3 regions of the Bacillus sp. AK128 genome follow, and region 1 is predicted to be linked to each of the others. Evidence: a T-box and tRNA genes for the amino acid it is inferred to sense, from the RefSeq annotation. Region 1 holds a T-box; the other regions hold tRNA genes.

Region 1 (6,347 bases):
GTTACGAAATATGTGACACTAGAACAAGCTAATGAAGCAATGCAAGCAGGTATATTACATATTGGTGAAAATAGAGACGAAGGCTTACTTGAGAAGAAAAAAGAATTAGGCACTGAACCAACCTATCACTTTATAGGGTCCTTACAAACACGAAAAGTGAAAAATATAATAAATGAAGTAGACTACATTCATTCACTAGACCGAATTTCTTTAGCAAAAGAAATGGATAAACGGTGTGAGAATATTGTCAAATGTTTTGTTCAAGTAAATACTTCAGGTGAAGAGTCTAAGCATGGGTTATCAGCGGAAGAGGTCATTCCCTTTATTAATCAACTAGCCGAATATAAGAATATACAGATTGTAGGGCTTATGACAATGGCGCCAAATACTGATGATGAATTAATAATAAGAGATTGTTTTGTTAGGTTAAGAGAGCTTAGACATAATGTACAAGCATTACAACTAGACTATGCTCAATGTGGAGAGTTGTCGATGGGAATGTCTAATGATTTTGAGATTGCGATAGAAGAAGGTGCAACTTTTATAAGAGTTGGTACTTCCTTATTCGAATAATCAATATATCAAGTATTTATGATGAATTGTTTTATCATGGAATACTATTTAGGAGGATCATAACGTGAGTGTGAAATCTAAATTTAAAAACTTCTTCGCCTTAGATGAAGAATATGATTACAATGACCATGATCAGGCAGACCCAGAAGAAGATATGGTAGTGTCCAGGTCAGCAAAACACCAACCGCCAGCAAAACAAAATGTTGTAAGCTTGCAAAGTGTTCAGAAAAATTCTTCCAAAATGATATTATTTGAACCAAGAACCTATTCAGAAGCGCAAGAGATTGCAGATCATTTAAAAAATAGGAGATCGGTGGTCATTAACCTTCAACGGATCTCCCATGATCAAGCTATTAGAATTGTAGATTTTTTAAGTGGTACAGTATATGCTATAGGTGGAGATATCCAAAAAATCGGCTCAAACATCTTCTTGTGTACACCGGATAATGTAGATGTCACTGGTAGCATATCAGATTACATTCAAGAAGAAGACATGTCAGAGAAGAGGTGGTAATTTGCAAACATTATTAGAAATTTTGTTGTATGCTCTTAATATATATTCCTATGCCTTAATTATATATATCCTACTTTCATGGTTTCCAAATGCCAAACAAAGCGGATTCGGACAATTCCTTGCTAGAATTTGTGAACCTTATTTAGAACCGTTTAGACGTATTATTCCTCCACTAGGAATGATCGATATTTCCCCGATTGTAGCAATCTTTTTATTGAACTTTGCTAGTCGAGGACTTGTTTCGTTATTTGAATTTTTAGGTCTTATTTAATGTTACCTGAAATAATAAAAATAGTTTGAAGGATGGGAATCTTTAAATAGATTCCCTTTCTTTGTGTTTATAGTTACTGGTTTGTTCGAACCAATTTTAATAACTGATTAATAACAAGAATAGGAGCAAAGTGTATGACGATATACCAGCATTTTCGCGCTGAAGAGCATGCTTTTATAGATCAAGTATTTGAATGGAAAGAAACGGTAACTTCAACTTATAGCCCGAAATTATTAGATTTTTTAGATCCTAGAGAACAGCTCATTGTAAAAAATGTGATAGGTCATAATCAAGATGTACTTGTTCAATTTTTTGGAGGTTCTCTTCATTCAGAACGTCAGCGTGCACTGCTATACCCTGATTACTATGAGCCTACCGAAACTGACTTTCAGCTTAAGCTTTTTGAAGTAGATTATCCACATAAGTTTGTCTCTATTGAGCATCCACAGGTTTTAGGTTCACTTATGTCAATGGGATTAAAGCGTGCTAAGTACGGAGATATTTTGTCTGAAGGTGAACGGGTTCAAATCATTGTGGCTAACGAGATTTCTGATTTTCTTAGAATGAATTTACAGTCTATTGGTCGTGCGAAGGTAAGTCTTAGAGAGATTGAACTAGACAAAATCCTTCAAATTAAGGAAGAATGGAAAGAAGAATTCTGTACCGTTTCATCCATGCGCTTAGATGTATTAGTTGCCGAGGCTTACAATTTATCAAGATCTAAAGCTACCCCTTTGATAAAGGGTGGTGTTGTAAAGGTAAACTTCAAGCAGGTTGAAGAAACATCGTTTGAATGTAGGGAAGGAGATATCCTTTCTGTAAGAGGGCACGGAAGATGTAAAATTACTGCTATTGAAGGAAAAACAAAAAGAGATAAGGTTCGAATTAAAATTGGTAAAGCCAAATAACAAAAAGTTTGTTAGAATAGAAGGAAATAGTGGCAAAATTGTCGAAATAAGAAAGAAATTGTATAAATGAGAACGTGGAGGTGGCCAACGTGCCTTTAACACCATTGGATATTCATAACAAAGAATTTTCTAGAGGGTTTCGTGGATATGACGAAGATGAGGTTAACGAATTTTTGGATCAAGTGATTAAGGATTATGAGCTTGTGATTCGCGAAAAGAAAGAGTTAGAAGAAAAGGTAATTGAGCTTAAAGAAAGAGTAGGTCATTTTTCAAACATAGAAGAAACCCTAAACAAGTCTATTCTAATTGCCCAAGAAACGGCTGAAGAAGTGAAAAGAAATGCGTCTAAGGAAGCAAAGCTAATTGTAAAAGAAGCAGAGAAAAATGCTGACCGTATCATTAACGAGTCACTTGTAAAGGCTAGAAAAGTTACGATTGAAATTGATGAATTGAAGAAACAATCAAAGGTATTCCGTACAAGATTCAGAATGCTGATCCAAGCCCAGTTAGAATTGATTGAAAATGATGATTGGGATCATCTAATGGAATTAAATAAAGAAATTAAAGCACCAAGTGTTGATATGGATTCAGACGAATAAGTCTTGACGAATTCAAGATTATTACATATAATTCATTAACAAACAATGTCTGATTAAATAGACAATCTAACTATGATAGGGACAGTAATTTCTTCATGGAGCTGTTTTAGCGAGTCGAGGGTGGTGGAAGCTCGATACAGGAAGAAGGAATGAAGATCACCCTGGAGTTCCATGCCGAACAAGCATAAGTAGGCCATGGCGAATCATTCTCGTTACGGATGCTAGAGTGGACTTTTTATTAATGCTTAGCTTTGAAATTATGAGCTAACTTAGTCTATAAGGGTGGTACCGCGAGATCTTCTCGTCCCTTTTGGGATAGAAGGTCTTTTTTGCGTTTATTTACAAAATATGGGTTATGTTTAAATCTCATTGGATGTAGACGCCTGAAACGAAGTTCCTATTATTTCTAGGCATTTTTAACCTTTCTCTTTTAACATCCCTTAATTATGGAAATGATGAAACTAATAAAAACTGGAGGAAATAGAATGGAATACAAAGATACATTACTCATGCCTAAAACAGAGTTTCCGATGAGAGGAAATCTTCCTAATCGTGAACCAGAGGTCCAAGCTAAATGGACAGAAATGAATATTTATGAAAAAGTACAAGAAAAAGCTTCAGGTCGTCCATTATATGTTCTTCATGATGGCCCTCCTTATGCGAACGGTGACCTTCATATGGGGCATGCTTTAAACAAAGTATTAAAGGACTTTATTATACGTTACAAGTCGATGACTGGCTTCAGCGCACCTTATGTGCCAGGTTGGGACACACATGGTCTTCCTATTGAAACGGCATTAACTAAAAATAAAAAAGTGAACCGTAAGGAAATGAGTGTCTCTGAGTTTAGAAAGCTTTGTGAAGAGTATGCTTATGAACAAATTGATAGTCAAAGGCAGCAATTTATGCGACTAGGAGTACGCGGAGATTGGTTTAATCCTTATATTACTTTAAAGCCAGAATATGAAGCTCAGCAAATCAAAGTATTCGGAGAGATGGCCAAAAAGGGTTATATCTATAAAGGTCTAAAGCCTGTTTATTGGTCTCCTTCAAGTGAGTCAGCGTTAGCAGAGGCTGAAATTGAGTATCAAGATAAGCGCTCTGCATCTATTTATGTAGCATTTGATGTTAGAGATGGTAAAGGCATTCTAGATGGAGATGAGAAAATCATCATCTGGACAACAACACCTTGGACAATTCCGGCTAACCTTGGGATTTCCTTACATCCGGACTTAGAATACAGTGTCGTAAAAGTAAACGATGAAAAGTTTGTGATTGCTTCTGCTCTTTTAGAAGAGGTAACAAAAGTTCTTGAATGGGAGCAACCTGAGGTTGTTAAAACTGTAAAAGGTAAAGAGTTAGACAAGGTTGTTGCCAAGCACCCAATTTATGATCGTGATTCATTAGTAATGGTAGGCGAGCATGTTACAACAGATTCAGGTACAGGTTGTGTTCACACTGCACCAGGACATGGGGAAGAAGACTTTATCGTAGGAAAGCAATATGGTTTAGATGTTTTGTGCCCTGTTGATGAAAAAGGATATATGACAGCTGAGGCACCAGGATTTGAAGGTTTGTTCTATGATGAAGCAAACAAGCAGATCACTGAAAAGCTTCAAGAGGTAGGAGCGTTATTAAAGCTAAGCTTTATTACTCACTCTTATCCACATGACTGGCGTACAAAGAAACCAACTATTTTCCGTGCGACAGCTCAATGGTTTGCCTCGATTGCCGATATTCGTCAGGATTTATTAGCTGCTATTCAAGAGACGCAGTGGGTTCCGGCTTGGGGTGAAACAAGACTGTTTAACATGGTTCGTGACAGAGGAGATTGGTGTATTTCCCGTCAACGTGTTTGGGGCGTACCAATTCCAGTGTTTTATGGTGAGAATGGTGAGCCAATTATCACCGATGAAACAATCGAGCATGTATCAGGTTTATTCAGACAGCATGGATCAAATATCTGGTTCGAACGCGAAGCAAAGGATCTTCTTCCTGAAGGATTTACACATGAATCAAGTCCAAATGGTACGTTTACTAAAGAAACTGACATTATGGATGTTTGGTTTGATTCTGGTTCGTCTCATCAATCGGTCCTATTAGAAAGAGATGATTTACAACGACCAGCTGATTTATATTTAGAAGGTTCTGATCAATATCGTGGTTGGTTTAACTCTTCCCTGTCAACAAGTGTTGCTGTTACTGGTAAGGCTCCTTACAAAGCAGTCCTTAGTCATGGTTTTACTTTGGATGAACAGGGTAGAAAAATGAGTAAATCAATTGGAAATGTAATCTTACCAAGTAAAGTTATCAACCAATTTGGTGCAGATATCTTACGCCTTTGGGTAGCATCTGTTGATTTCCAATCAGATGTGCGCGTTTCTGATAATGGCTTCAAGCAAGTATCTGAGGTGTACCGTAAAATTAGAAATACCTTTAGATTCCTTTTAGGTAACCTTGCAGATTATAATCATCAAACAAACGCCGTACCTTTTGAGAGCCTAAGAGAAGTAGACCAATACATTCTTGTTAAATTAAATAAACTAATTGATAAAGTTAAAAAATCTTATGATACATTTGATTTTGCAGCTGTTTATCATTCAGTCCATAATTTCTGTACGATTGAACTAAGTTCGTTTTATCTCGATTTTGCAAAGGATATTCTATATATCGAATCTGCTGATCAAAAGGATCGAAGAGCAATTCAAACAGTTCTATATGAATCATTGCTAACTTTAACGAAGCTAGTTACTCCAATCCTTCCACATACAGCTGATGAGGTTTGGGGCTATATTCAAGGAGTTGAAGAGGAAAGTGTTCAGCTTGTCGATATGCCTAATGCAACAGAAATTACCAATGCAAAAGAATTAGAGAAGAAATGGGATCAGTTCATGTCACTTCGAGATGACGTCTTAAAAGCATTAGAAGTGGCTCGAAATGAAAAGCTTATTGGTAAATCTCTAACTGCAAAGCTTACATTATTTACAAATGAACAGTCATCCGCACTATTAGGGTCTATAAAAGAAGACTTAAAGCAGTTATTTATTGTTTCTGATGTAAAATTAGGTGGATCAGTTGAGGAAGCTCCTGAGCAGGCCCAAACATTTGAAAATGTCTCAATCTTAATTGAGGTAGCTGAAGGAGAAACATGTGATCGTTGTTGGATTGTAACACCAACTGTTGGTCAAAATGACTCTCACCCAAGCTTATGCTCTAGATGTGCTGATGTCATAAATGAACATTATTCCGAATAGAAATAGGAGGCTAGTGATTAGATTAATCACTAGCCTCTGTTTTTTCGAATTCACAGTTGGATGCTTCTTACATAAGATGGTGAAGTGGCCTATAGTAGAAATTCACCATAATACTTTTCAAAAGAAGATGTCCATCCGACAAACCTCAAATAATATTACGAATGATATGAATGAGAGGAAAAACTTGTTGCTTGTATTTTCTTGATAGAAGGTTAGACTACATCATAC
Region 2 (6,347 bases), 2.1 Mb from region 1:
ATAACCATACAAGGAATCCCTCTTAAAATAGTACTCATTATCAATAAAATAATAGGTAATTCCGTTCTCTACTAGCTTCTTAAGACCTGCATATTGCCTTCGCCAACCGACCTCAACATCAAAACTATCCATGTATTCCATCTGATTCTTATGCTCTTGAGAAATCGTTCCATATAAAGGCATGATAACAGAAACAGTTGAACCAAGATTTTTTAGTTCACTTGGAAGAGAACCCGCAACATCAGCTAATCCCCCCGTTTTAGCAAAGGGGAGGCACTCAGAAACAGCAAATAATATGTTCATGAATTCATCAACTCTCCCTGTACAGTACCTTTTTCTAAAACAAAAGGAGATTGACTACTACCTATTAATTGAACGTTTGGGCCTATCCTAACATCTTTGTCACAGATTACATGATCCAATCGGCAATCTTCAAAGATTTGACTTTTTTGCATCACGATACTATTCTTCACTATCGTACCTTTTCCAATGGTAACACCACGGAAAATAATACTATTTTCTACATAACCTTGTATCGTACACCCGTTGGCAATAAATGAATTTTTAACCGTTCCACCTTCTACATACCTTGTCGGCGGCTCATCCTTTACCTTTGTGTAGATTGGCCGTTCACTTGTGAACAACTGTTTCCATACTTCTGGCCTTAATAGCTCTAAGCTATGATAATGGTAAGCTTCAATGGATTGAATATGAGCAACATATCCGGTAAAGTCATAGTGTTGTATATAGTACATACTCTGGTTATCCTTGATCACATCCGATAGATAGGTATAACCAGATTTTTTATACTTACAGAATAATTCTAGTAAAAAATCCTTTTTTAACACGTACATATTTAAAAAGCGACCATTCTTCCGAACACATGTAATATCTGCTCCTGTTTCTTTATGACGTTTGAGTACGTCACGTAAGTCAATATTAGCGACCACCTGACAGTTTGCAACGACAACATACTCTTGGGAGCTTCTTAAGAAATAATCCATATTGGCCTCCATATGGGGGAAAGAACCAAAGCTCATTTCACACTCATTGTCATGCTCTGTTGGAGGAAAAAAGAATAACCCATCTTTCTTTCGGTTTAAATCCCAATGCTTTCCTGAACCTATATGGTCCATTAGTGACCGATATTGGTGCTTGGGAAATATTGCAACACTACGGATTCCCGAATTCACCATATTAGATAAAGCAAAATCAATCAGACGATATCTCCCGCCAAATGGAATGACAGAGAGCGATCGTTTAACAGTTAGTGAAGATAAGGAATCACTCACAGTTGAAGCATCAATCAACCCCATCATTGTATCTTTCATAACACGTTCCTCCTAGATATATTAATCAGCCTTACAAGCAGCAATCATCTCTTCAGAAACTAAAATGACATCTTCTGAATCATTAACACAACGTATCTCTGAATCACTTTCAATTTTCATCCCTGAAGGAACAATCGCTCGTTCTATATAAACGTTTTCCCCTATAATAGCATCAGGCATAATAACGGAATCTTTCACAGTTGAGCCTTTTCCAATATGTACACCTTGAAATAAAACTGAATGTTGTACATGTCCTTCAATGACACATCCTTCATTAATTAATGATTGCTGAATAACCGCATCTGGTGATATATATTGAGGTGGTTGGTTGGGATTTACTGAATAAATTCTCCATGATTGATCATATAGATCTAACTCTGATTGATCATTTAATAAATCCATATTGGCTTCCCATAGACTTTTAACCGTCCCAACATCTTTCCAGTAGCCTTTAAATGGGTAAGCAAATAGTTTTTTCTGATTTCTAAGTAAAAGAGGAATCACATCTTTTCCAAAATCATGGCTGGATTGAGGATTGGAATCATCTAATTCAAGAAATTCTTTTAAAACGGAATAAGAGAAAATATAAATTCCCATCGAGGCTAAATTACTTTTAGGAGAGATTGGTTTTTCTTCAAATTCTAGAATATCCATATGCTCACTTGTGTTCATGATCCCAAAACGACTTGCTTCATCCCACTCCACTTCCTTAACCGAAATAGTCACATCTGCACCTTTCTCAATGTGATAGGAGAGCATCTCAGCATAATCCATCTTATAAATATGGTCTCCGGATAAAATGAGTACATAATTAGGATCATACTGACTAATGTAATTCATGTTTTGATATATAGCACTTGCTGTTCCTGTATACCATCTCATACTATCTGATTCCACATATGGTGGTAATACCGTAACGCCTCCATGCTTCCTGTCTAAATCCCATGTACTACCAATACCAATATAAGAATTTAAGACGAGAGGTTGATACTGAGTTAAAATACCAACTGTATCAATTCCTGAATTTGTACAATTACTAAGCGAAAAATCAATGATTCGATACTTCCCACCAAATGGAACAGCGGGTTTTGCTAAGCTTTCTGTAAGAGAATGTAGCCGACTCCCTTTTCCTCCAGCTAGTAGCATAGCTACACAATTTCGTTGAACCATAATCATAGATCTCCTCTCACCCAAAAATAAATAGTAATTATATTAAATATGCTAAGAGAGATGCTTAGATGACAAAAATTTAGTAGATATAATGACCTAAAATTAAAATGAAAGTAATAGCATCATTCCTTAAATATTCAATTAATTCTGGCTTTTTCCTTGCTAAAATGAAAAGGAGTCTAATCTTTCGTATGACAGAATAAGACATAGTTTAGCAAATAAAAAGATATACTATAAAATTTTGGTGAATGATAGAGAGTAGATGTATAGATAGATCATAAATGATGAATAATAGAGTTAGTAGTTTAGGTAGATACGAGGTAAAGAATTAGTTCACGTGAGTGGAATGTATTAGAAGAGTGTATAGGAACCGATTTATCTTCATGATGAGTAAGAGTTCAATAAAGAAGACAAAATAAAAAAACACTGCATAGTGCAGTGCTTTTTGTGATGACCCATACGGGATTCGAACCCGTGTTACCGCCGTGAAAGGGCGGTGTCTTAACCGCTTGACCAATGGGCCGATATAATATATAAGACTGGCGGAGAAGGAGGGATTTGAACCCTCGCGCCGCGTTAACGACCTACACCCTTAGCAGGGGCGCCTCTTCAGCCACTTGAGTACTTCCCCAAAATATGGCTCCACCAGTAGGATTCGAACCTACGACCCTTCGGTTAACAGCCGAATGCTCTACCGCTGAGCTATGGTGGAATAATATAAAAATAAAGATGAGATACTTTATAAAACATTATAAGGTGAGTTATTTTCGCTAGTGCGAAAAAACTATGGTGGGCCTAAATGGACTCGAACCATCGACCTCACGCTTATCAGGCGTGCGCTCTAACCAACTGAGCTATAGGCCCAAATGAGTAATAACTTGTTGGAGCGGGTGATGAGAATCGAACTCACGACATCAGCTTGGAAGGCTGAGGTTTTACCATTAAACTACACCCGCAATATGGCTGGGCTAGCTGGATTCGAACCAACGCATGACGGAGTCAAAGTCCGTTGCCTTACCGCTTGGCTATAGCCCAAAAAATAAAATTAATAAAATATGGGGCGACCGAAGGGAATCGAACCCTCGAATGTCGGAACCACAATCCGATGCGTTAACCACTTCGCCACGATCGCCATAAAATTATATGATGTTATTTTAATAAAACTATGGTGGAGGGGGACGGATTCGAACCGCCGAACCCGGAGGGAGCGGATTTACAGTCCGCCGCGTTTAGCCACTTCGCTACCCCTCCACTATTACAAACATTTTTCTCTCGAAAAAAACTGGTGCCGGCTATAGGATTTGAACCCACGACCTACTGATTACAAGTCAGTTGCTCTACCAACTGAGCTAAGCCGGCATTTTATAAAGTATTTCTAACTCTTGCTCTTATAGTACATGTCGTCCCAATCTCAGGAAGCTAACTCAAGCAGCAACTCGATTGGTACGCTGAAGTATCTCTTAGAAGATTATTCCGACGTGCTCTACCAACTGAGCTAAGCCGGCATACGATACTTACAACAAAAAAAAACAAAAATGGTGGCTCGGGACGGAATCGAACCGCCGACACAAGGATTTTCAGTCCTTTGCTCTACCGACTGAGCTACCGAGCCATCTGTTTAGTTTTAGTTAAAATAATGGCGGTCCCGACGGGAATCGAACCCGCGATCTCCTGCGTGACAGGCAGGCATGTTAACCGCTACACCACGGGACCATTTGGTTGCGGGGGCAGGATTTGAACCTACGACCTTCGGGTTATGAGCCCGACGAGCTACCAGACTGCTCCACCCCGCGATAATATAAATAATTCAATTTTACTAAATGCACTTCATGTCTACTATTACGACCATCCCAATTTTACAAGATGATGGTTCAAGAAGAAAATTGGTATGCTGATGTGGAATCGATGAAGATTATTCAACGTGCTCCACCCGGCGATAATATAAATGTTTCACTTTTATAAATCACTTTTATATCCAGATAAAAATATGGCGGAGGAAGAGGGATTCGAACCCCCGCGCGGTTTGACCCGCCTGTCGGTTTTCAAGACCGATCCCTTCAGCCGGACTTGGGTATTCCTCCGTGTGTTTACAATGGTGGACCTTGTAGGACTCGAACCTACGACCGGACGGTTATGAGCCGTCTGCTCTAACCAGCTGAGCTAAAGGTCCAATTATACTTTTAAATGGTAATAGCGGCGGAGGGAGTCGAACCCACGACCTCACGGGTATGAACCGTACGCTCTAGCCAGCTGAGCTACACCGCCATATTAAAAAGTATTATTGAATGTTTTGCTATTGCAAAAAATTTGGTGGAGCCTAGCGGGATCGAACCGCTGACCTCCTGCGTGCAAGGCAGGCGCTCTCCCAGCTGAGCTAAGGCCCCATAGTCTAATCTTTAATGGTCGGGAAGACAGGATTTGAACCTGCGACCCCCTGGTCCCAAACCAGGTGCTCTACCAAGCTGAGCCACTTCCCGTTCATGAATATGGCGCGCCCGAGAGGAGTCGAACCCCTAACCTTTTGATCCGTAGTCAAACGCTCTATCCAATTGAGCTACGGGCGCTAAAATAGTTTTTTCAAAAAAAACTATGGTGCCGAGGACCGGAATCGAACCGGTACGGTAGTCACCTACCGCAGGATTTTAAGTCCTGTGCGTCTGCCAGTTCCGCCACCCCGGCAATACATGAACTCTTGGAGCGGAAGACGGGATTCGAACCCGCGACCCCCACCTTGGCAAGGTGGTGTTCTACCACTGAACTACTTCCGCAACAATGTATTGCAATAGATTATTTAATTGAATTTGGTGCGGATGAAGGGAGTCGAACCCCCACGCCGTAAGGCGCTAGATCCTAAGTCTAGTGCGTCTGCCAATTCCGCCACATCCGCGCACAAAATGGTGAGCCATGAAGGACTCGAACCTTCGACCCTCTGATTAAAAGTCAGATGCTCTACCGACTGAGCTAATGGCTCTAATTAAGTGGTGCCGGCTATAGGATTTGAACCCACGACCTACTGATTACAAGTCAGTTGCTCTACCAACTGAGCTAAGCCGGCGTATAAAGTTTTATTGTTAGAACATTTTATTTATTAAATATTTTCACTAACGTGAAAAATCTATGGTGGAGGATGACGGGATCGAACCGCCGACCCCCTGCTTGTAAGGCAGGTGCTCTCCCAGCTGAGCTAATCCTCCAAATTTGATACAGCCTGGCAACGTCCTACTCTCACAGGGGCAATGCCCCAACTACCATCGGCGCTGAAGAGCTTAACTTCCGTGTTCGGAATGGGAACGGGTGTGGCCTCTTCGCCATAATTACCAGACTATATTTTGATCACTAGAAACATTAGCGACCTTTTTAATTATACTCATTTTATGAGAAATTACAAGAGGAAATTTTTGTTCCCTCAAAACTAGATAATATCGTATGCAAGAATGTCATTTAAATATGGTTAAGTCCTCGACCTATTAGTATCTGTCAGCTCCACGTGTCGCCACGCTTCCACCTCAGACCTATCAACCTGATCGTCTTTCAGGGGTCTTACTTCAAAGAATGGGAAATCTCATCTTGAGGGGGGCTTCATGCTTAGATGCTTTCAGCACTTATCCCGTCCACACATAGCTACCCAGCGATGCCCTTGGCAGAACAACTGGTACACCAGCGGTGTGTCCATCCCGGTCCTCTCGTACTAAGGACAGCTCCTCTCAAATTTCCTACGCCCACGACGGATAGGGACCGAACTGTCTCACGACGTTCTGAACCCAGCTCGCGTACCGCTTTAATGGGCGAACAGCCCAACCCTTGGGACCGACTACAGCCCCAGGATGCGATGAGCCGACATCGAGG
Region 3 (6,347 bases), 220 kb from region 1:
TGAACCAGGAGCTAAAGAGGTCTTAACGTACTTCGGTACCTCTAACCCTTTTTCAACTGCCTTCTTCGCTACAAGTCCAGAAGCAATCAATACATATGGGTTAGATGTGTTTGTACAGCTAGTAATCGCTGCAATCGCAACAGCACCTGTTTTCATAGTTGTTTCATCACCATTGTTGAACTTAACCGTAACTTCCTTAGTTAGGTCAGTTGGCTTTAAACCAAACCCTTGGTTACCAGCAGGAGCTGTTAGAGCCTTGTTGAATGACTCTTTCATCATTGAAAGTGGAATTAAATCTTGAGGACGCTTAGGACCTGAAAGATTAGCTTCTATTTCAGAAAGATTGATTTCAACAACATTTGTAAATACAGGCTCTTCTGCATCAGGAGTAAAGAATAAACCATTCTCTTTAGAATATTGTTCTACTACACTAATTAACTGTTCATCACGACCAGTTAGACGTAAGTATGAAAGTGCTTCATCGTCAACTGGGAAGAAACCACAGGTAGCTCCGTATTCAGGTGCCATATTGGCAATCGTAGCACGGTCTGCAAGTGGTAGTTTAGCAACACCAGGACCAAAGAATTCAACGAATTTATTAACTACACCTTTAGCACGAAGTACTTGAGTAACCTTTAAAGCTAAGTCAGTTGCTGTAGTACCATTTGGAAGGTCTCCTACAAGCTTAACTCCAATTACCTCTGGTACAGGGAAATAAGAAGGTTGTCCTAGCATTCCAGCTTCCGCTTCAATACCACCTACACCCCAACCTAAAACTCCAATGCCGTTAATCATTGTAGTATGTGAATCAGTACCAACTAAAGAATCTGGGAACGCTTCAAATTCACCATTTTCACCTTCTACAGCATGAACAACGTTTGCTAAGTATTCTAAGTTTACTTGGTGAACAATTCCTGTTGCAGGAGGAACAGCACGATAGTTATCAAATGCTTTTGTTGCCCAGCTTAAGAAATTATAACGCTCTGCGTTACGTTCAAACTCAAGATCCATATTGAAAGCTAATGCATCTGCTGTCCCAGCTCTGTCAACCTGAACAGAGTGGTCAATTACAAGATCCACTGGCTTTTCTGGGTTAATTTTTTGAGGGTCTCCACCTAAATCAGCCATTGCTTTTCTTAATGATGCTAAGTCAACTACAGCAGGAACCCCTGTAAAGTCCTGAAGAATGACACGTGAAGGTTTAAACGGTACGTCTACTTCCTTCAGTTCATCCGTTCCCCATTTTGCTAAGTTTTCAACGTGTTCTTTTGTAATCACACGGCCGTCATACTGACGTAAAACTGATTCTAATAAAACTTTGATTGAGTAAGGTAAGCGGGACACATTTCCAATCCCTGCTTCTTCAAGGGCTTTTAAATTATAATAATTGTACTTCTTTCCATTCACCTCAAAGGATGAACGTGATTTGAATACATCGTTTGTAGCCACGAGTACTCCCCCTTTTCATTCATATTAACAGAAAGCTCACTGAACAATTTTAGCAATCCTTCTACTACCTACCTTTTTATCTTAATACAAGTATATACATAAGTAAATAAAAAGAAAGTTATGGTTTGTTATAAGGATTTCTTATTGAAAAAAAACCAAAAGTGATTTCTCCTTGTTGAATTTTCTTTACTAACATATTTTTCTCCTAGATGACTCATTATATAACTACGGAGGTGAGGTAGATGGCAAAGCGTAAAGCAAATCACGTCATTCCAGGAATGAATGCAGCAAGTGCTCAAGGAGTAGGTGCAGGATATAATGAAGAATTCCAGAATGAACCATTAACAGCTGAACAACGACAAAACAATAAAAAACGAAAGAAAAATCAATAATGCTTCGATTTATGGAAGAAGGGGCATAGCCTCCTTTTTCTATTTTATTTGAGAAATTAATAAACAATTATAGTATGTAGATGACTCCTATTTTTAGATCATACCTTTTACTGGATACATATAAAAAACACTGCGAATTGCTGCAGTGTTAGATTTGATGACCCATACGGGATTCGAACCCGTGTTACCGCCGTGAAAGGGCGGTGTCTTAACCGCTTGACCAATGGGCCGATATGAATATGAGACTGGCGGAGAAGGAGGGATTTGAACCCTCGCGCCGCGTTAACGACCTACACCCTTAGCAGGGGCGCCTCTTCAGCCACTTGAGTACTTCCCCAAAATATGGCTCCACCAGTAGGATTCGAACCTACGACCCTTCGGTTAACAGCCGAATGCTCTACCGCTGAGCTATGGTGGAATAGTGGAATGATGTACAAATACAAACAAGATTCTTTATACAAAATAATAAGGTAAGTTATTTTCGCTAACGCGAAAAAACTTTGATGGGCCTAAATGGACTCGAACCATCGACCTCACGCTTATCAGGCGTGCGCTCTAACCAACTGAGCTATAGGCCCATTCATTAGTACAAAGATTAAGCGGGTGATGAGAATCGAACTCACGACATCAGCTTGGAAGGCTGAGGTTTTACCATTAAACTACACCCGCAAATGGCTGGGCTAGCTGGATTCGAACCAACGCATGACGGAGTCAAAGTCCGTTGCCTTACCGCTTGGCTATAGCCCAAAAAATTAAAAATAAAATATGGGGCGACCGAAGGGAATCGAACCCTCGAATGTCGGAACCACAATCCGATGCGTTAACCACTTCGCCACGATCGCCATAATCACTTTTGGCAGGGGTAGTAGGAATTGAACCCACACCAAAGGTTTTGGAGACCTTCGTTCTACCTTTAAACTATACCCCTATAAAAATTTAATAGAGATGTAACTTTACTAAGGATAGTTTTTTTCTAAACACCCGAAATAAGGAAAGTTATTTTCGCAGACGCGAAAAAACTTTGGTGGAGGGGGACGGATTCGAACCGCCGAACCCTGAGGGAGCGGATTTACAGTCCGCCGCGTTTAGCCACTTCGCTACCCCTCCACTTACAGAATAACTTTTTCATCATAAAAATGATGGTGCCGGCTATAGGATTTGAACCCACGACCTACTGATTACAAGTCAGTTGCTCTACCAACTGAGCTAAGCCGGCATTTTGAAAAAATAGCCCTAACTATAAAACTTCTAATATTTGTCGTCCCAATCTCAGGAAGCTAACTCAAGAAGCATCTAGATTAGTACGCTGATGATATTGCTAAGGAGATAATTCCGACGTGCTCTACCAACTGAGCTAAGCCGGCATACTATACTAACAGCAAAAAAGCAAAATGGTGGCTCGGGACGGAATCGAACCGCCGACACAAGGATTTTCAGTCCTTTGCTCTACCGACTGAGCTACCGAGCCATTTAATTAATTTCAGTTGCAATAATGGCGGTCCCGACGGGAATCGAACCCGCGATCTCCTGCGTGACAGGCAGGCATGTTAACCGCTACACCACGGGACCATTTCAAAAACTCAATTTAAAATTAATGCATCCAGCTAGTGCTGATACAACTGTCCCTTCCTCTACTAGAAAATTCATTGATGCCCATGCGTCGGGACAACTCGATGTTTATTCATCGAAGTTTCGCTCGTCGCTACACCACGGGACCATTTCAGAAACTCAATTTAAAATTAATGCATCCAGCTAGTGCTGATACAACTGTCCCTTCCTCTACTAGAAAATTCATTGATGCTAATGCGGCGGGACAACTCGATGTTTATTTATCGAAGTATCGCTCGTCGCTACACCACGGGACCATTTGGTTGCGGGGGCAGGATTTGAACCTACGACCTTCGGGTTATGAGCCCGACGAGCTACCAGACTGCTCCACCCCGCGATAATATAAATAATTCAATTTTACTACATGCATTTCATGTCTACTATTACGACCATACCAATTTTGCAAGATGATGTATTCAAGAAGGAAAATCAGTATTCTGATGTTGAATCAATGAAAATTATTCATTAACTACTTTTTAAATGTTTCTAATTAAACATATGGCGGAGGAAGAGGGATTCGAACCCCCGCGCGGTTTGACCCGCCTGTCGGTTTTCAAGACCGATCCCTTCAGCCGGACTTGGGTATTCCTCCGTATTTTATGGACCTTGTAGGACTCGAACCTACTACCGGACGGTTATGAGCCGTCTGCTCTAAACAACTGAGCTAAAGGTTCATTCTTAGTTTTGGGTTAATAGCGGCGGAGGGAGTCGAACCCACGACCTCACGGGTATGAACCGTACGCTCTAGCCAGCTGAGCTACACCGCCATAAAAAATTTGTTAAATGTTTTGTATTTTTATCCATTTACAAAACACTTTGGTGGAGCCTAGCGGGATCGAACCGCTGACCTCCTGCGTGCAAGGCAGGCGCTCTCCCAGCTGAGCTAAGGCCCCTTATTATGGTGTTTAATGGTCGGGAAGACAGGATTTGAACCTGCGACCCCCTGGTCCCAAACCAGGTGCTCTACCAAGCTGAGCCACTTCCCGTTAAAATTTGGCGCGCCCGAGAGGAGTCGAACCCCTAACCTTTTGATCCGTAGTCAAACGCTCTATCCAATTGAGCTACGGGCGCTAATAGATTTGATTTACTTCTGCAAAAGCTTTGGTGCCGAGGACCGGAATCGAACCGGTACGGTAGTCACCTACCGCAGGATTTTAAGTCCTGTGCGTCTGCCAGTTCCGCCACCCCGGCAATACATAAACTCTTGGAGCGGAAGACGGGATTCGAACCCGCGACCCCCACCTTGGCAAGGTGGTGTTCTACCACTGAACTACTTCCGCAACAATGTATTGCAATAAATTATTTAATTACATTTGGTGCGGATGAAGGGAGTCGAACCCCCACGCCGTAAGGCGCTAGATCCTAAGTCTAGTGCGTCTGCCAATTCCGCCACATCCGCGCACAAAATGGTGAGCCATGAAGGACTCGAACCTTCGACCCTCTGATTAAAAGTCAGATGCTCTACCGACTGAGCTAATGGCTCTCATATAATGGTGCCAGCTATAGAATTAAAATCTCCATCATAAGAAATGTTACTAATAACATTATTTATCAATAGATATTTCATTTTTCACTAACGTGAAAAATATTTGGTGGAGGATGACGGGTTCGAACCGCCGACCCCCTGCTTGTAAGGCAGGTGCTCTCCCAGCTGAGCTAATCCTCCACATTTATTTTCTTGGAACATTTAACGACCCTTAATGTATCATGATTAATAATTACATTCAATGTGAACTTTTTTCCAGAAATCATTTTTCATTAGAGTCATTGCTTGGCGACGTCCTACTCTCACAGGGGCAATGCCCCAACTACCATCGGCGCTGAAGAGCTTAACTTCCGTGTTCGGAATGGGAACGGGTGTATCCTCTTCGCCATCACCACCAAACCAATAAGGGATTGTTCCCTCAAAACTAGATAATATCGTATGCAAGAATGTCATTTAAATATGGTTAAGTCCTCGACCTATTAGTATCTGTCAGCTCCACGTGTCGCCACGCTTCCACCTCAGACCTATCAACCTGATCGTCTTTCAGGGGTCTTACTTCAAAGAATGGGAAATCTCATCTTGAGGGGGGCTTCATGCTTAGATGCTTTCAGCACTTATCCCGTCCACACATAGCTACCCAGCGATGCCCTTGGCAGAACAACTGGTACACCAGCGGTGTGTCCATCCCGGTCCTCTCGTACTAAGGACAGCTCCTCTCAAATTTCCTACGCCCACGACGGATAGGGACCGAACTGTCTCACGACGTTCTGAACCCAGCTCGCGTACCGCTTTAATGGGCGAACAGCCCAACCCTTGGGACCGACTACAGCCCCAGGATGCGATGAGCCGACATCGAGGTGCCAAACCTCCCCGTCGATGTGGACTCTTGGGGGAGATAAGCCTGTTATCCCCGGGGTAGCTTTTATCCGTTGAGCGATGGCCCTTCCATGCGGAACCACCGGATCACTAAGCCCGACTTTCGTCCCTGCTCGACTTGTAGGTCTCGCAGTCAAGCTCCCTTGTGCCTTTACACTCTACGAATGATTTCCAACCATTCTGAGGGAACCTTTGGGCGCCTCCGTTACATTTTAGGAGGCGACCGCCCCAGTCAAACTGCCCACCTGACACTGTCTCCCAGCCGGGTTACGGCTGCGGGTTAGAATTTCAATACAGCCAGGGTAGTATCCCACCGACGCCTCCACCGAAGCTGGCGCTCCGGCTTCTCAGGCTCCTACCTATCCTGTACAAGCTGTACCAAAATTCAATATCAGGCTACAGTAAAGCTCCACGGGGTCTTTCCGTCCTGTCGCGGGTAACCTGCATCTTCACAGGTACTATAATTTCACCGAGTCTCTCGTTGAGACAGTGCCCAAATCGTTACACCTTTCGTGCGGGTCAGAACTTACCTGACA

The links. A T-box is a leader RNA that pairs with one kind of tRNA and senses whether it is charged. The one in region 1 lies ahead of ileS (isoleucine--tRNA ligase), so its partner is inferred to be a tRNA-Ile.
Region 2: it has a tRNA-Ile gene. The T-box ahead of ileS (isoleucine--tRNA ligase) is inferred to sense a tRNA for this amino acid. The anticodon was not compared.
Region 3: it has a tRNA-Ile gene. The T-box ahead of ileS (isoleucine--tRNA ligase) is inferred to sense a tRNA for this amino acid. The anticodon was not compared.

The regions. Positions count from the first base shown of each region.
Region 1 covers NZ_CP096379.1:2,920,252-2,926,598, reverse strand. The annotation lists gene M1D60_RS14615 (YggS family pyridoxal phosphate-dependent enzyme) at 1-573, shown strand, start outside; gene M1D60_RS14610 (cell division protein SepF) at 638-1,087, shown strand; gene M1D60_RS14605 (YggT family protein) at 1,089-1,358, shown strand; gene M1D60_RS14600 (YlmH family RNA-binding protein) at 1,493-2,266, shown strand; gene M1D60_RS14595 (DivIVA domain-containing protein) at 2,356-2,865, shown strand; T-box leader at 2,929-3,177, shown strand; gene ileS (isoleucine--tRNA ligase) at 3,351-6,119, shown strand.
Region 2 covers NZ_CP096379.1:823,660-830,006, reverse strand. The annotation lists gene glgA (glycogen synthase GlgA) at 1-303, opposite strand, end outside; gene M1D60_RS03895 (GlgC family sugar phosphate nucleotidyltransferase) at 300-1,331, opposite strand; gene M1D60_RS03890 (glucose-1-phosphate adenylyltransferase) at 1,353-2,501, opposite strand; tRNA gene M1D60_RS03885 (tRNA-Glu) at 2,953-3,024, opposite strand; tRNA gene M1D60_RS03880 (tRNA-Ser) at 3,042-3,132, opposite strand; tRNA gene M1D60_RS03875 (tRNA-Asn) at 3,139-3,213, opposite strand; tRNA gene M1D60_RS03870 (tRNA-Ile) at 3,289-3,365, opposite strand; tRNA gene M1D60_RS03865 (tRNA-Gly) at 3,384-3,457, opposite strand; tRNA gene M1D60_RS03860 (tRNA-Gln) at 3,462-3,536, opposite strand; tRNA gene M1D60_RS03855 (tRNA-His) at 3,558-3,633, opposite strand; tRNA gene M1D60_RS03850 (tRNA-Tyr) at 3,668-3,752, opposite strand; tRNA gene M1D60_RS03845 (tRNA-Thr) at 3,785-3,860, opposite strand; tRNA gene M1D60_RS03840 (tRNA-Phe) at 4,038-4,113, opposite strand; tRNA gene M1D60_RS03835 (tRNA-Asp) at 4,139-4,214, opposite strand; tRNA gene M1D60_RS03830 (tRNA-Met) at 4,218-4,294, opposite strand; tRNA gene M1D60_RS03825 (tRNA-Ser) at 4,490-4,582, opposite strand; tRNA gene M1D60_RS03820 (tRNA-Ile) at 4,595-4,671, opposite strand; tRNA gene M1D60_RS03815 (tRNA-Met) at 4,693-4,766, opposite strand; tRNA gene M1D60_RS03810 (tRNA-Ala) at 4,810-4,885, opposite strand; tRNA gene M1D60_RS03805 (tRNA-Pro) at 4,902-4,978, opposite strand; tRNA gene M1D60_RS03800 (tRNA-Arg) at 4,989-5,065, opposite strand; tRNA gene M1D60_RS03795 (tRNA-Leu) at 5,092-5,180, opposite strand; tRNA gene M1D60_RS03790 (tRNA-Gly) at 5,195-5,269, opposite strand; tRNA gene M1D60_RS03785 (tRNA-Leu) at 5,304-5,388, opposite strand; tRNA gene M1D60_RS03780 (tRNA-Lys) at 5,397-5,472, opposite strand; tRNA gene M1D60_RS03775 (tRNA-Thr) at 5,481-5,556, opposite strand; tRNA gene M1D60_RS03770 (tRNA-Val) at 5,620-5,695, opposite strand; rRNA gene rrf (5S ribosomal RNA) at 5,708-5,823, opposite strand; rRNA gene M1D60_RS03760 (23S ribosomal RNA) at 5,949-6,347, opposite strand, start outside.
Region 3 covers NZ_CP096379.1:2,697,860-2,704,206, forward strand. The annotation lists gene acnA (aconitate hydratase AcnA) at 1-1,449, opposite strand, end outside; gene sspO (small acid-soluble spore protein O) at 1,692-1,841, shown strand; tRNA gene M1D60_RS13405 (tRNA-Glu) at 2,000-2,071, opposite strand; tRNA gene M1D60_RS13410 (tRNA-Ser) at 2,088-2,178, opposite strand; tRNA gene M1D60_RS13415 (tRNA-Asn) at 2,185-2,259, opposite strand; tRNA gene M1D60_RS13420 (tRNA-Ile) at 2,346-2,419, opposite strand; tRNA gene M1D60_RS13425 (tRNA-Gly) at 2,440-2,510, opposite strand; tRNA gene M1D60_RS13430 (tRNA-Gln) at 2,514-2,588, opposite strand; tRNA gene M1D60_RS13435 (tRNA-His) at 2,608-2,683, opposite strand; tRNA gene M1D60_RS13440 (tRNA-Trp) at 2,696-2,769, opposite strand; tRNA gene M1D60_RS13445 (tRNA-Tyr) at 2,864-2,948, opposite strand; tRNA gene M1D60_RS13450 (tRNA-Thr) at 2,982-3,057, opposite strand; tRNA gene M1D60_RS13455 (tRNA-Phe) at 3,234-3,309, opposite strand; tRNA gene M1D60_RS13460 (tRNA-Asp) at 3,335-3,410, opposite strand; tRNA gene M1D60_RS13465 (tRNA-Met) at 3,710-3,786, opposite strand; tRNA gene M1D60_RS13470 (tRNA-Ser) at 3,949-4,041, opposite strand; tRNA gene M1D60_RS13475 (tRNA-Ile) at 4,050-4,123, opposite strand; tRNA gene M1D60_RS13480 (tRNA-Met) at 4,143-4,216, opposite strand; tRNA gene M1D60_RS13485 (tRNA-Ala) at 4,267-4,342, opposite strand; tRNA gene M1D60_RS13490 (tRNA-Pro) at 4,359-4,435, opposite strand; tRNA gene M1D60_RS13495 (tRNA-Arg) at 4,444-4,520, opposite strand; tRNA gene M1D60_RS13500 (tRNA-Leu) at 4,552-4,640, opposite strand; tRNA gene M1D60_RS13505 (tRNA-Gly) at 4,655-4,729, opposite strand; tRNA gene M1D60_RS13510 (tRNA-Leu) at 4,764-4,848, opposite strand; tRNA gene M1D60_RS13515 (tRNA-Lys) at 4,857-4,932, opposite strand; tRNA gene M1D60_RS13520 (tRNA-Val) at 5,040-5,115, opposite strand; rRNA gene rrf (5S ribosomal RNA) at 5,219-5,334, opposite strand; rRNA gene M1D60_RS13530 (23S ribosomal RNA) at 5,395-6,347, opposite strand, start outside.